Regions from separate parts of the Paraburkholderia terricola genome, predicted to be linked through region 1. Evidence: predicted binding sites of a transcription regulator. Region 1 holds the regulator's gene; the other holds the start of a gene.

Region 1 (5,473 bases):
GCATCGGCGTCAACACCAGCGTCTGATAAAACATAAAGAAGTCATACGATGGCGCGAGTGCCGTCACCACCATCGCGATACTGGCGAACGCGAGCCCGGTCAGCACGATGACCGGCAACGCCAGCAGCATCGACGGAAAGTTCGCGTAGCCGAGCGCGCCGGCCACCAGCATGATCGCCGTGCCGGACAGCACCGACTTACTGCCCGCCCAGATCACTTCACCGAGCACGATGTCGCCGAGCGTGAGCGGCGTGTGCATGATCGCCTCCCAGGTGCGCTGCACGTGCATGCGCGAGAAGCCCGAGTACATCGACTCGAAACTCGCGGACATCATCACGCTCGACGCGACCGTGCCGGCCGCCAGAAACGCGATATACGACACGCCGTCGACGTGTCCGACCATCAGGCCGAGCCCGAAGCCGAGCCCGAACAGATAGATCATCGGATCGGCGAGATTGCCGAACATCGAGGCGATCGCGAGCTTTCTCCACACCAGATAGTTGCGGCGCCACACCGCAATCCAGTTCACGGCATTCGCCGGCAGCGCGGCGAACGGTTCCTGCCTCGACGGTGCGTCGCCGTTGCCGTGTGTTTCGTAAGTGCGTGCGTCCATTGCGTGTCTCGTGCGGTGTCGTTGTAGCTGTAACGGATTTGCCCGGCCTCAGTCCTGCATCTCGCGGCCGGTGAGTCGCAGGAACACATCTTCCAGATTCGCCGGACGATGCAGATAGCGCAAGTCGGCGCGTTGCTTGAGCCGCGCATGCACCGGCTGCGCGTCGTTCACATAGCAGAAGAGCGTCTCACCGCTGATCTCGGTTCGCTCGACAAGCGGCGCCAGTTCGTCGCGCAACGCAACCGGGTCGGGACCGAAGATCTCGATCACGTCGCAGCCGATCTCCGAGGCGATCAACGTGCTCGGTGCGCCTTCGGCGATCTTGCGTCCTTCCTCGATCACGCACAGCCGGTTGCAGAGCCGTTCGGCTTCTTCCATGAAATGCGTGGTCAGCAGGATCGTCTTGCCGCGCGCGAGCAACGAGCGCAACCGCTCCCAGATCAGATGCCGCGCCTGGGGGTCGAGGCCGGTGGTCGGCTCGTCCATGATCAGCACGTCGGGGTCGTTGACGAGCGCCCGCGCGAGCGTCAGGCGCCGCTTCATGCCGCCCGATAGCTCGCTCACGCGCGCATCTGCCTTGCTTTCGAGGCGCGCGAATTCGAGCAGCGACGGCACCATCGCGCGGCATTGCGCGGCGCTCAGCCCGAAGTAACGGCCGAACACCAGCAGGTTCTCGCGCACCGTGAAGTCGGGATCGAGATTGTCGAACTGCGGCACCACGCCGACGCGCGCCCGCGCCATCCGCGCGCGGCGCGGAATCGGCTCGCCGCACAGGCGGATCACGCCGGCATCGGGTGCGGCGATGCCGAGCAGCATGCGCAGCGTGGTGGTCTTGCCCGCGCCGTTGGGGCCGAGCAAGCCGAAGCATTCGCCGGCATCGACGTGAAACGAGAGCCCGTCGACGACTGTTTTGTCGCCGTAGCTTTTCTTGACCTGCTGGAATTCAATGGGGGCTTCAGGCATGGGATCGATGGAGGTTCCGGGAAAAACTCGCCGATGGTGCTAAGGGCCGGGAAGGCCGTCTATTCTAGGGCATCGGCGAGTTGCCGTCGGCGAGCCCGCAGCCGTTCCGAGCGCGTTTCTTGCACTGCCGCAAACCTCGCAAGACAGCCTCGATCCCGATCAAAACCCCGCACGCTCCGGATCGGTGCGCACTTAGCGTTTTCCATCCCTTGCAAGCTGAATTGCGGCGCACCATGATTCATGAAGACCGCGCTTTTCGCGGGTAGGGAGAAAATCATGGCGAGCTACAAGAAAATCCTGCTGTGCTACGACGGCTCGCGCGAAGGCCGCAAGGCGTTGCGTTGCGGCGCCGACCTGGCGTTGGATCTGAAGGCGGAAACGCATCTGTTGTCCGTGGTCGACATGCGTTCGAGCATTGCGCAAAGCGCGGGCCTGCTGACCGATGTGGCCTGCGGCAGTTTCGAGAAGACCGCCCGCGACATTCTGCAGGAAGGGGTGGACTGGCTCACCGAGCGTGGCGTGACCGCGCAAGGGCACTTTGCGTTCGGCCATCCAATCGACGAGATCGCGAATCTCGCCAACGAGTTGAACGTGGACCTCGTGGTGGTCGGTCACCGTTGCCGCACCGGTTTGTCGCGATGGTGGATGGGCGCGGGCAATACGCCGTTGCTCGACCGCGTATCGTGCAGCATCCTGGTGGCGTGTTCCTCCGCGCAGGAGCAGCAGCAAGCGGCGGCTTGATGCGCGGGAAGTGTGGCAAGTGCGGCGCGTGGCCGAGTGCGGTCCTGACAGGAAAACGGTTGCTCTTCCAGCTCCGTTCATGCGAACAGACAATCACTCATTCAAATTGACAGCGCTCAGCTTCCAGGTGAGCAGGCCTTCACGCTGGAAGATCGCCGAATAACGTGCGTCGCCGGCGCCATGCCGGTAAGTAACGACGAACTGGTTGAGGCCGCGATAGCCCGCCGTGGTTTCCGGCGGCTGCGGCGGCGCGGCGTTCTTGTTTGCCGCGCTGTTGGCCGAGCCTCCCGCGGTGGGCGATGCAGGCACGGGCGCCGGCGCGGGTGTTGCGGGCGGATTGTTGGCCGCGGGCGGAGCAGGCGGCCGCTCGCCAGGATTGCCGCGCGGCGGCATGCCGTTCAGCAATGCCGCCACGCCGTCCGGCGTCGCATAAGCGTTCACCAGCGGACCGATCAATGCCACGCCGATCATCGCGCCGATCGCGGCTAATGGATTGCCGTTGCCCTGCGCGTCGAGCCGGCGTGTCAGCAAGCCTGTGACCTCCTGCTTCAGGCTCTCGCGCAACGCGGGAAAGTCGACGTATTGATTGACGGTTTGCGCGTCGCGCGCGTCCGCCGCGCGCTTGAGATTATTCAGCGCGATATACGGCGACGCGTAGACGAACCCCAGCGCGGCGATCACCACAATCACAACCAGAGTGACGATCAAGGGCCGGTTGGCGCCGCGCTTCGTGCGTGTCGAAACTGCCATCGGGTGGGACTCTCCATCGCGTTTGATCTAGCGTGGACCGTGGCCACGCAAAAACGATCCCACGCGACAACGGTATCTGAAAGCCGATCAGGACTCGAATACGGCGCCGTGCACGTTGGCCTCGTCAGCGATGCAGCGATCGATCATGCGGCATACGGCCTCCATGGTGCCGACCATGATGAGCCGCGACGGCCCGTGATAAACCCGAACCGGTGCGCGCCGCTCCGGCTCCGCCATATTCAACCCGGCATTCAACGACACGCGGGCAAAGGCGGGCAACGACGACGGCAAGCTCGATACCCCGTCGGGCGAGTCGAACAGCGATGGCGTGCTGACCGCGGGCGCTCCGCTCACTGAGCAGGGCACCAGCTTGCGCAGACGGCGCAGACGACCGAACTGGCGAAAGGGCAGCAGGCGGGCAAGGCGTTCCATGAGTCTCTCCAGGCGATTCAACGTTGGGGCGGCTGCGATCCGGCGAACCGGCGAGCGGGCGGGTTAAAACTCTCCGGGGCGGATCAGCCCCACGGCGATACCCTCCAGCGCGAAATCCGCGCTGCCGGTTTCAACGAAGATGTTGTCGTAATCGGGGTTCTCGGCGATCAGCTCGATACCGTTTGGCCGGCGCTTCAGGCGCTTGACCGTGACGTCGTCGCCGAGCCGGGCGATGATGATCTGGCCGTCTTTCGCCTCGCTGCGCTTTTGCACCGCGAGCAGGTCGCCGTCGAAGATGCCGGCGTCGCGCATGGACAGCCCGCGCACTTTCAGCAGGTAATCGGGCTTGCTCGAGAAGAGCGCCGGGTCGCATGCGTAATGCTGCGAGATATGTTCCTGCGCGAGTATCGGGCTACCCGCGGCGACCCGGCCGATCAGCGGCAACGACAGTTGCATGATGCTCGCGTGCGGCAGCGTGAACTGGTGCGGCGAGTCTTCGGGGCTGGTGAGAAGGCGTATGCCGCGCGATGCGCCGGCCGCCAGTTCGATGACACCCTTGCGAGCGAGCGCGCGCAGATGTTCTTCTGCCGAGTTGGCCGAGCTGAAGCCCAGTTCGGCGGCGATCTCCGCGCGGGTGGGCGGAAAACCGGTGCGTTCGATGGCCCGGCGGATCAGATCGAAAACCTGCTGCTGTCGTGCGGTGAGTTTTGTCATGGCGCCACTGTATGTATGAACAGGTGGCTGTATTTTTATACAGTATCCGGCGCAATTCAAGCTTTACTTTAAGTTCGTGCGGGCAGGCGACGAAGTGGAGTCGTGGAAACGTCCGAACCGGACGCTCCAACACCCGTTTTCGTGCCGCAACGCCTTATCTGGCTGTCATTACCACTTTTGCGTATTAAAGAATGAAGAAACATTATTTTTAATGATGAAAGCCCTTCGATAGACTGGCCTCCAGTTGGCGCCACGCACGCGTGGCCGCACGCAGACGACGCAAAACAACATCACACGCCGTTTCAACGGACCACAACGCGGAGAAAGTTGGCATGAACCATCGACACACGGGGCTGGCAGGCAAGACGAAGAAACTGATCGCGGCGCTCGCCTTCGGCGCGGCAGCCGCGCTCGGCGTCGCGGGGCAGGCGCACGCCGCCGACACGACGCTGCTGAACGTGTCCTACGACCCGACGCGCGAGCTCTACCAGGACGTCAACCAGGCGTTCGGCAAGGAGTGGAAGGCAAAAACCGGCGAAACGATCACCTTCAAGCAGTCGCACGGCGGCTCGGGCGCGCAGGCGCGCTCCGTGCTCGACGGCCTGCAGGCGGACGTCGTGACTCTCGCGCTCGCCTACGACATCGACGCCCTCGCTAACAAGGGCCTGCTCGACAAGGGCTGGCAAAAGCGTCTGCCCGACAACGCATCGCCGTACACGTCGACGATCGTGTTTCTGGTGCGCAAGGGCAACCCGAAGCACATCAAGGACTGGGACGATCTGATCAAACCGGGCGTGTCGATCGTCACGCCGAACCCGAAAACCTCGGGCGGCGCGCGCTGGAACTACCTCGCGGCGTGGTCGTATGCCGCGCATCAGCCGGGCGGCAACGACCAGAAGGCGAAGGAGTTCGTCGGCAAGCTCTATAAGAATGCCGGCGTGCTCGATTCGGGCGCGCGCGGCGCGACCACCAGCTTCGTGCAACGCGGCATCGGCGACGTGCTGATCGCGTGGGAAAACGAAGCGTTCCTGTCGCTGAAGGAGTTCGGCACGGACAAGTTCGAAATCGTCGTGCCGTCCGTGAGCATCCTGGCCGAGCCGCCGGTTGCCGTGGTCGACAAAGTCGTCGACAAGCGCGGCACGCGCAAGCTGGCCGAGGCGTATCTGAACTTCCTGTACAGCGAGCAGGGCCAGGAGATCGCCGCGAAGAACTTCTACCGGCCGCGTTCGAACAAGGTGCCGGCGGAGTTGACCTCGAAGT
Region 2 (5,473 bases), on a different replicon from region 1:
GTCTGAAAGGATCTGGCTACAGCCATAACTCTCCAGCGCCTTCAACTGCATATCGAGGTGTTGCTCGTCGGTTGACACACGTGCGTACCCGACCTTGATCTTCTCGAATGGCATTTCTTTCCCCGTAAAGCCTGTTGCTATCTTTTCCGCTTGCGAAACGTTATCGACGAAGTCGTGGTGTCTGGCGACTCGCGATGTACGGATACGTGATCACGAGCAATCCTTTTCGCGGAGTCGAGGCGGTAGCGAGTACCTGTATCGCAGGCTCATTTGACGTCATGTTCATCGCGCCACCGCTGTTCCTTTCACCGAGACTGGAACGGATTGTGTGGCACCTGGAATAAAGACAATGTCAGAGAAGGTCATGATCGTACGGAATTTTTTTCGAATTTTTTGGCTAATTCGATAAATGAAACTTTCATATTTGTGCGGCTATCATCGTTTTCGATGGAGTGGACGCGGCGATAGTTGTGCATGTCGGCGAAGATGTTCGTAGATGTGGTAATCGATATCGTTTAACGCTTCGACCATTGGCCGTGTCGCCCGCTCTCACTTCCTTCCTGACAGTCCCTGACCATTGCCATTTATGAACTATCGGAAAATCCGTACCAGGTTGGGTTGCCGGCATCATCATCGCGGCAACGTTTACTGAGAACTTAAATAAGAACCATCCAGGCTAACGATTGGCATTGGATGTCGATATACGTCCCGGTCTGTCGCAGGAACCATCGCTCATGCACATCGCCATTTTTAATAATGATCCGGCCGAATTGCGTTTCGTAACCGACACGCTCATGTCAGCCGGTTATAGCTGTCAAACCTTTTCGGAAGTGGGGTTTCTGCTTCACGCTTTGCAGCGCGGAACTCTTGATCTTGCGATCTTCCGTTGGGACGCTGACATTGAAGTAGTCGCCATGCTCGCAGGCATTCGCCATCATTGCGACACTGAGCTCCCGATACTGGTTATCTCATGTCATTCGCGCGAGCGTGATGTCGTCGACGCGCTCAACGCCGGCGCCGACGACTTTCTCGTTCAACCAATCGCCGCTCCGGTTCTCCTCGCCCGAATCACCACGCTGCTACGCCGCTGCGGTCAGCGCGCATCGGCCGTCGCCAGACAGCAGCAGTTCGGCGACTATCGCTTCGATCTCCAGGAAGGCCGCGTGTCCTGGCAGGGCGAGCGCATTGCTCTCTCACAGAAGGAATTCCGGGTCGCCTTGCTGCTATTTCAGAATCTCGGCCGGCCGCTTTCTCGCGCCAGTCTCATCGAGAGCGTGTGGCGACATTCGGCAGACGTGCCCTCCCGCACGCTCGATACGCACGTTTCCTCCGTGCGGACGAAACTGCATCTGCGCGCGGAGAACGGATACGTGCTTATGTCGATCTACCGCTATGGGTATTGTCTTCAGCCGGCCGCGGAAGGTGCGCAACGATCGTCGGTTCATAGCGGCCAGTGCGGAACGCGCGCTAACGGAGAACATATTGCGGAAGTCGCCGCCGCATAACCTGGTTCTGTCGCGATGTCAGAGAACCAGGCGGACGAATCAATTGCTCGCAATGCCGTAGCGTGACCCTATACGTGAGCGTGAGCGTTTGGAGAGTGGGCGCGCTCTTTCGTATGACGTAAGTTAGATTGCGATTGCGCAGGAAACTGCTATTACCTCGCAATGTCGTGCAGGTCCAAATTCAGGCGTATGATACTGTATGCATATACAGTATTTACGCTCATGTCGTCCGTCACTCTCCCTACCGCCGATATCCACCTATCGCTCTGGCATGCAACCCGGCTTGCCCGCGTGAACAGCGCACTATCGGCACCGGCTCTCCACCGAAACCGCCCCGCTCAAAAAGCGCAGAGTGGGTTCCCGCACGGCCTGTCCGGATGACGCGCAATGGACACGACCTTCACCGCGCTACCGGCCTACGCCGAGCTGTTCTGCTTTTCGAACTTCACGTTCCTGCACGGCGCCTCGCATGCGGAAGAACTCGCCGCACGCGCGTCGCAACTCGGTTATGCAGGGCTCGCCGTCACCGATGAATGCTCGCTTGCGGGCGTCGTGCGCGCGCATGTCGCGGCGAAGGAAATCGGGTTGCCGCTCATCATCGGTTCGTATTTTCAACTGCGCAATGCCGACGGATCGCCGGCGTTCGGCTTGATCCTGCTCGCGCAGAATCGCGAGGGCTACGGCAACCTGTCCGAATTGATCACGCTCGCGCGCACGCGCGCGCCGAAGGGCGAATATCGTCTGACGCCACACGATCTGTCGCGCCCCGATCGCGACTACGCGCATTTGCGCGGCATGCCCGATTGCCTGGCGATCCTGGTGCCCGAATTTCCGGCGAAAGAAGAAACGCTTAAGGCGCAACTCGAGTGGCTCGACGACACGTTTCCCGCCCGCGCGTGGTGCGGCCTCGTACTGCATCAGCGGGCAATGGACGACATCCATCGCGGCGCCGTCGAATACACCGCTGAGAGGCACGGCATACCGGTCGTCGCGCTCGGCCACGTGGTGATGCACGTGCGCTCGCGCAAACCGTTGCAGGACACGTTGACGGCCATTCGCGTCGGCAGGCCGGTGCATGAATGCGGCTACGAGTTGGCGCCGAACGCGGAGCAGCATCTTCGCTCGCGGCTGCGGCTCGCGAACCTCTATCCGGAATACGCGCTTCGCGAGACCACGAACATCCTCGCGCATTGCACGTTCTCGCTGGATGAACTCCGGTACGAGTATCCCGATGAACTGGTGCCGAAAGGCTTCACGCCGGCGACTTATCTGCGGCAGGAGACGTACATCGGCGCGCAGCGACGCTTCCCGTCAGGCATTCCGTGCAACGTTCAGACGCAGATCGAACACGAACTCGAACTGATTGCGGACCTGCAATACGAGCCGTACTTTCTCACCGTTTACGACATCGTGCGGTTTGCGCGCAGCCAGCACATTCTCTGTCAAGGCCGCGGCTCGGCCGCCAATTCGGCGGTCTGCTATTGCCTGGGTATTACGGAGGTCGACCCTGCGCGCGGCAACATGCTGTTCGAGCGTTTCATCTCCAGGGAGCGCGGCGAGCCGCCCGACATCGACGTCGACTTCGAACACCAGCGGCGTGAAGAGGTGATCCAGTACATCTATTGCAAATACGGCCGCGATCGCGCGGCGATTGCCGCGGCCGTCTCCACCTATCGTGCGCGCGGCGTGCTGCGCGAAACCGGCAAGGCGCTCGGTGTCGACATGCAGATAGTCGATGCGGTGGCGAAGTCGCATCACTGGTTCGACAACAGCGCGGACCTGCTCAAGCGCTTCGAGGAATCGGGGCTGAATTCGCAGACGCCCATCATCCAGGCGTGGGCGTCGCTGGCCGCGCAACTGTATGGCTTTCCCCGGCACCTGTCGCAGCACTCGGGCGGCTTTGTCATCAGCAGGGGAAAACTCACGCGCCTCGTGCCTGTTGAAAACGCCGCCATGCCGGAGCGCAGCGTTATCCAGTGGGACAAGGACGACCTGGAGTCGCTGGGGCTGCTCAAGATCGACGTGCTCGCGCTCGGCATGCTGTCCGCTATCCGCCGCGCCCTGGACCTCGTGTCGGCGCAGCGCGGCGAGCGCTTCGAGATGCAGGACATTCCGGCGGAAGACGCCGCGACCTACGAGATGATTTCGCGCGCGGATACCGTGGGCGTGTTCCAGATCGAATCGCGCGCGCAGATGTCGATGCTGCCACGGCTGAAACCACGCATCTTCTACGACCTCGTTATCGAGGTCGCCATCGTCCGCCCCGGACCGATTCAGGGCGGCGCCGTCCATCCGTACCTGCAACGCCGGCAGGGATTCGAACCGGAGACTTACCCCAGCGAAGCGCTGAAAGCCGCATTGGGCCGCACGCTTGGCGTGCCGATTTTCCAGGAGCAGGTCATGCAGGTCGCCATCCTGGCGGCGGGCTTCTCGGCCGGCGAAGCGGACCAGTTGCGAAGAGCAATGGCGGCATGGAAGCGCAAAGGCGGCCTTCAGAAATACTACGACCGCATCGTCAACGGCATGCTCGAACGTGGGTACGACAGGGCATTCGCAGACGGCATCTTTCAGCAGATTCTCGGTTTCGGCGAGTATGGCTTTCCGGAAAGTCATGCGGCCAGCTTCGCGCTGCTCGTGTACACAAGCAGTTGGCTGAAGTGTCATGAGCCGGAAGCGTTTCTCGCCGCAATGCTCAACAGCCAGCCGATGGGCTTCTATTCGCCGTCGCAACTCGTTCAGGATGCGAAGCGCCACGGCGTTCAGGTGCTGCCGGTGGATGTCACGATAAGCGGCTGGGATTCGTCGCTCGAACAGATCGACGGTGCGGCGCGCCCTGCTGTCAGACTGGGTTTGTCGCTGCTTCGAGGCATGCGCGACGGCACCGCCGAACGTATCGAGAATGCGCGAGCCGTGCGTCGATTCACGACCGTGTCCGACCTCGCGCGGCGCGCGCAACTGGACCGTCGCGACCTGCAGGTGCTGGCCGCGGCCAACGCCCTGTCCTCGCTTGCCGGCAACCGGCGCGAGGCGCTGTGGCAGTCGGTCGCGTCCATACCTGACAAGGACATGCTCTCGGTCGCGAAAGTCGAAGACGAAACGCCTGAACTGGGCGTGCCGTCCGAGGCGGACGATATCGTCGGCGACTACCGGTCGATGGGACTGACACTGGGCCGGCATCCCCTCGCGCTACTGCGGCGACATTTGCTGGCCGGCAAATGGATGCCGGCATCCAAGTTGCAGACCTACCGCAACGGCCGCCTCGCGCGCGGCTGCGGCATTGTTACGGTGCGCCAACGGCCCGATACCGCGAAGGGCGTCATCTTCATCACCATCGAGGACGAGACCGGCAATGTGAACGTCATCATCTGGCCCAAGGTGCTCGAACAGCAGCGCCGGGAGGTGCTTGGCGCGTCGTTACTCGGCGTGCTCGGGGTGTGGCAGTGCGAAGGCGAGGTGCGCCATCTGGTGGCGCATCGTCTTGTCGATATGTCGCATCTGCTGGGCGGGCTGGTGACGGCGAGCAGGAATTTTTGTTGAGTCATTCACGTTGAAGCGTCATGAAGTGCGTCTCGCAGCGACGCGTGACGCGCCGGGGATTCCGTTTGGCTAAACGCGCTGCGGGAGGGCCGCGGCAAAAAAGTCCGTCACGCGGCGCACGCGTGCCGGTACAAACCGACGCCTTGGCCAGATGACGCTGATGTCTCTCACGTCGCCTATAAAGTCCTCGAGAACGGCGATCACGTCCGGATGCCGGAGTTCGTCGGCAAGCGACACTCTCGCAAAGAGGCCGATTCCAACGCCGTCCAGCACACCCGCCCGAATCGTTTCGACGCTGTTCGACGAAAGATTGCCGCGAACGGCCACGCTGAATGGACCGTCCGGCCCAACGAACGGCCAGTTCGCCGACTCCGTCAGACCGCCATATAAAAGGCAGTTGTGGTCGACGAGCTCGGCGGGTGTCCTGGGTA

Evidence for each region. The regulator LexA, encoded in region 1, represses DNA repair genes until DNA is damaged. The targets are predictions, from matches to a motif close to ACTGTATNNNNATACAGT.
Region 2: CUJ90_RS28865 (error-prone DNA polymerase) is a predicted target of LexA. The motif match lies at 1,700-1,717, and genes of this name have one in related genera.

The regions. Positions count from the first base shown of each region.
Region 1 covers NZ_CP024941.1:1,641,870-1,647,342, forward strand. The annotation lists gene CUJ90_RS07445 (ABC transporter permease) at 1-613, opposite strand, end outside; gene nodI (nodulation factor ABC transporter ATP-binding protein NodI) at 662-1,576, opposite strand; gene CUJ90_RS07455 (universal stress protein) at 1,853-2,317, shown strand; gene CUJ90_RS07460 (DUF2939 domain-containing protein) at 2,411-3,067, opposite strand; gene CUJ90_RS07465 (hypothetical protein) at 3,155-3,499, opposite strand; gene lexA (transcriptional repressor LexA) at 3,563-4,213, opposite strand; gene CUJ90_RS07475 (sulfate ABC transporter substrate-binding protein) at 4,546-5,473, shown strand, end outside.
Region 2 covers NZ_CP024942.1:2,283,133-2,288,605, reverse strand. The annotation lists gene CUJ90_RS28875 (recombinase family protein) at 1-114, opposite strand, end outside; gene CUJ90_RS28870 (response regulator transcription factor) at 735-1,505, shown strand; gene CUJ90_RS28865 (error-prone DNA polymerase) at 1,893-5,042, shown strand; gene CUJ90_RS28860 (LysR family transcriptional regulator) at 5,112-5,473, opposite strand, start outside.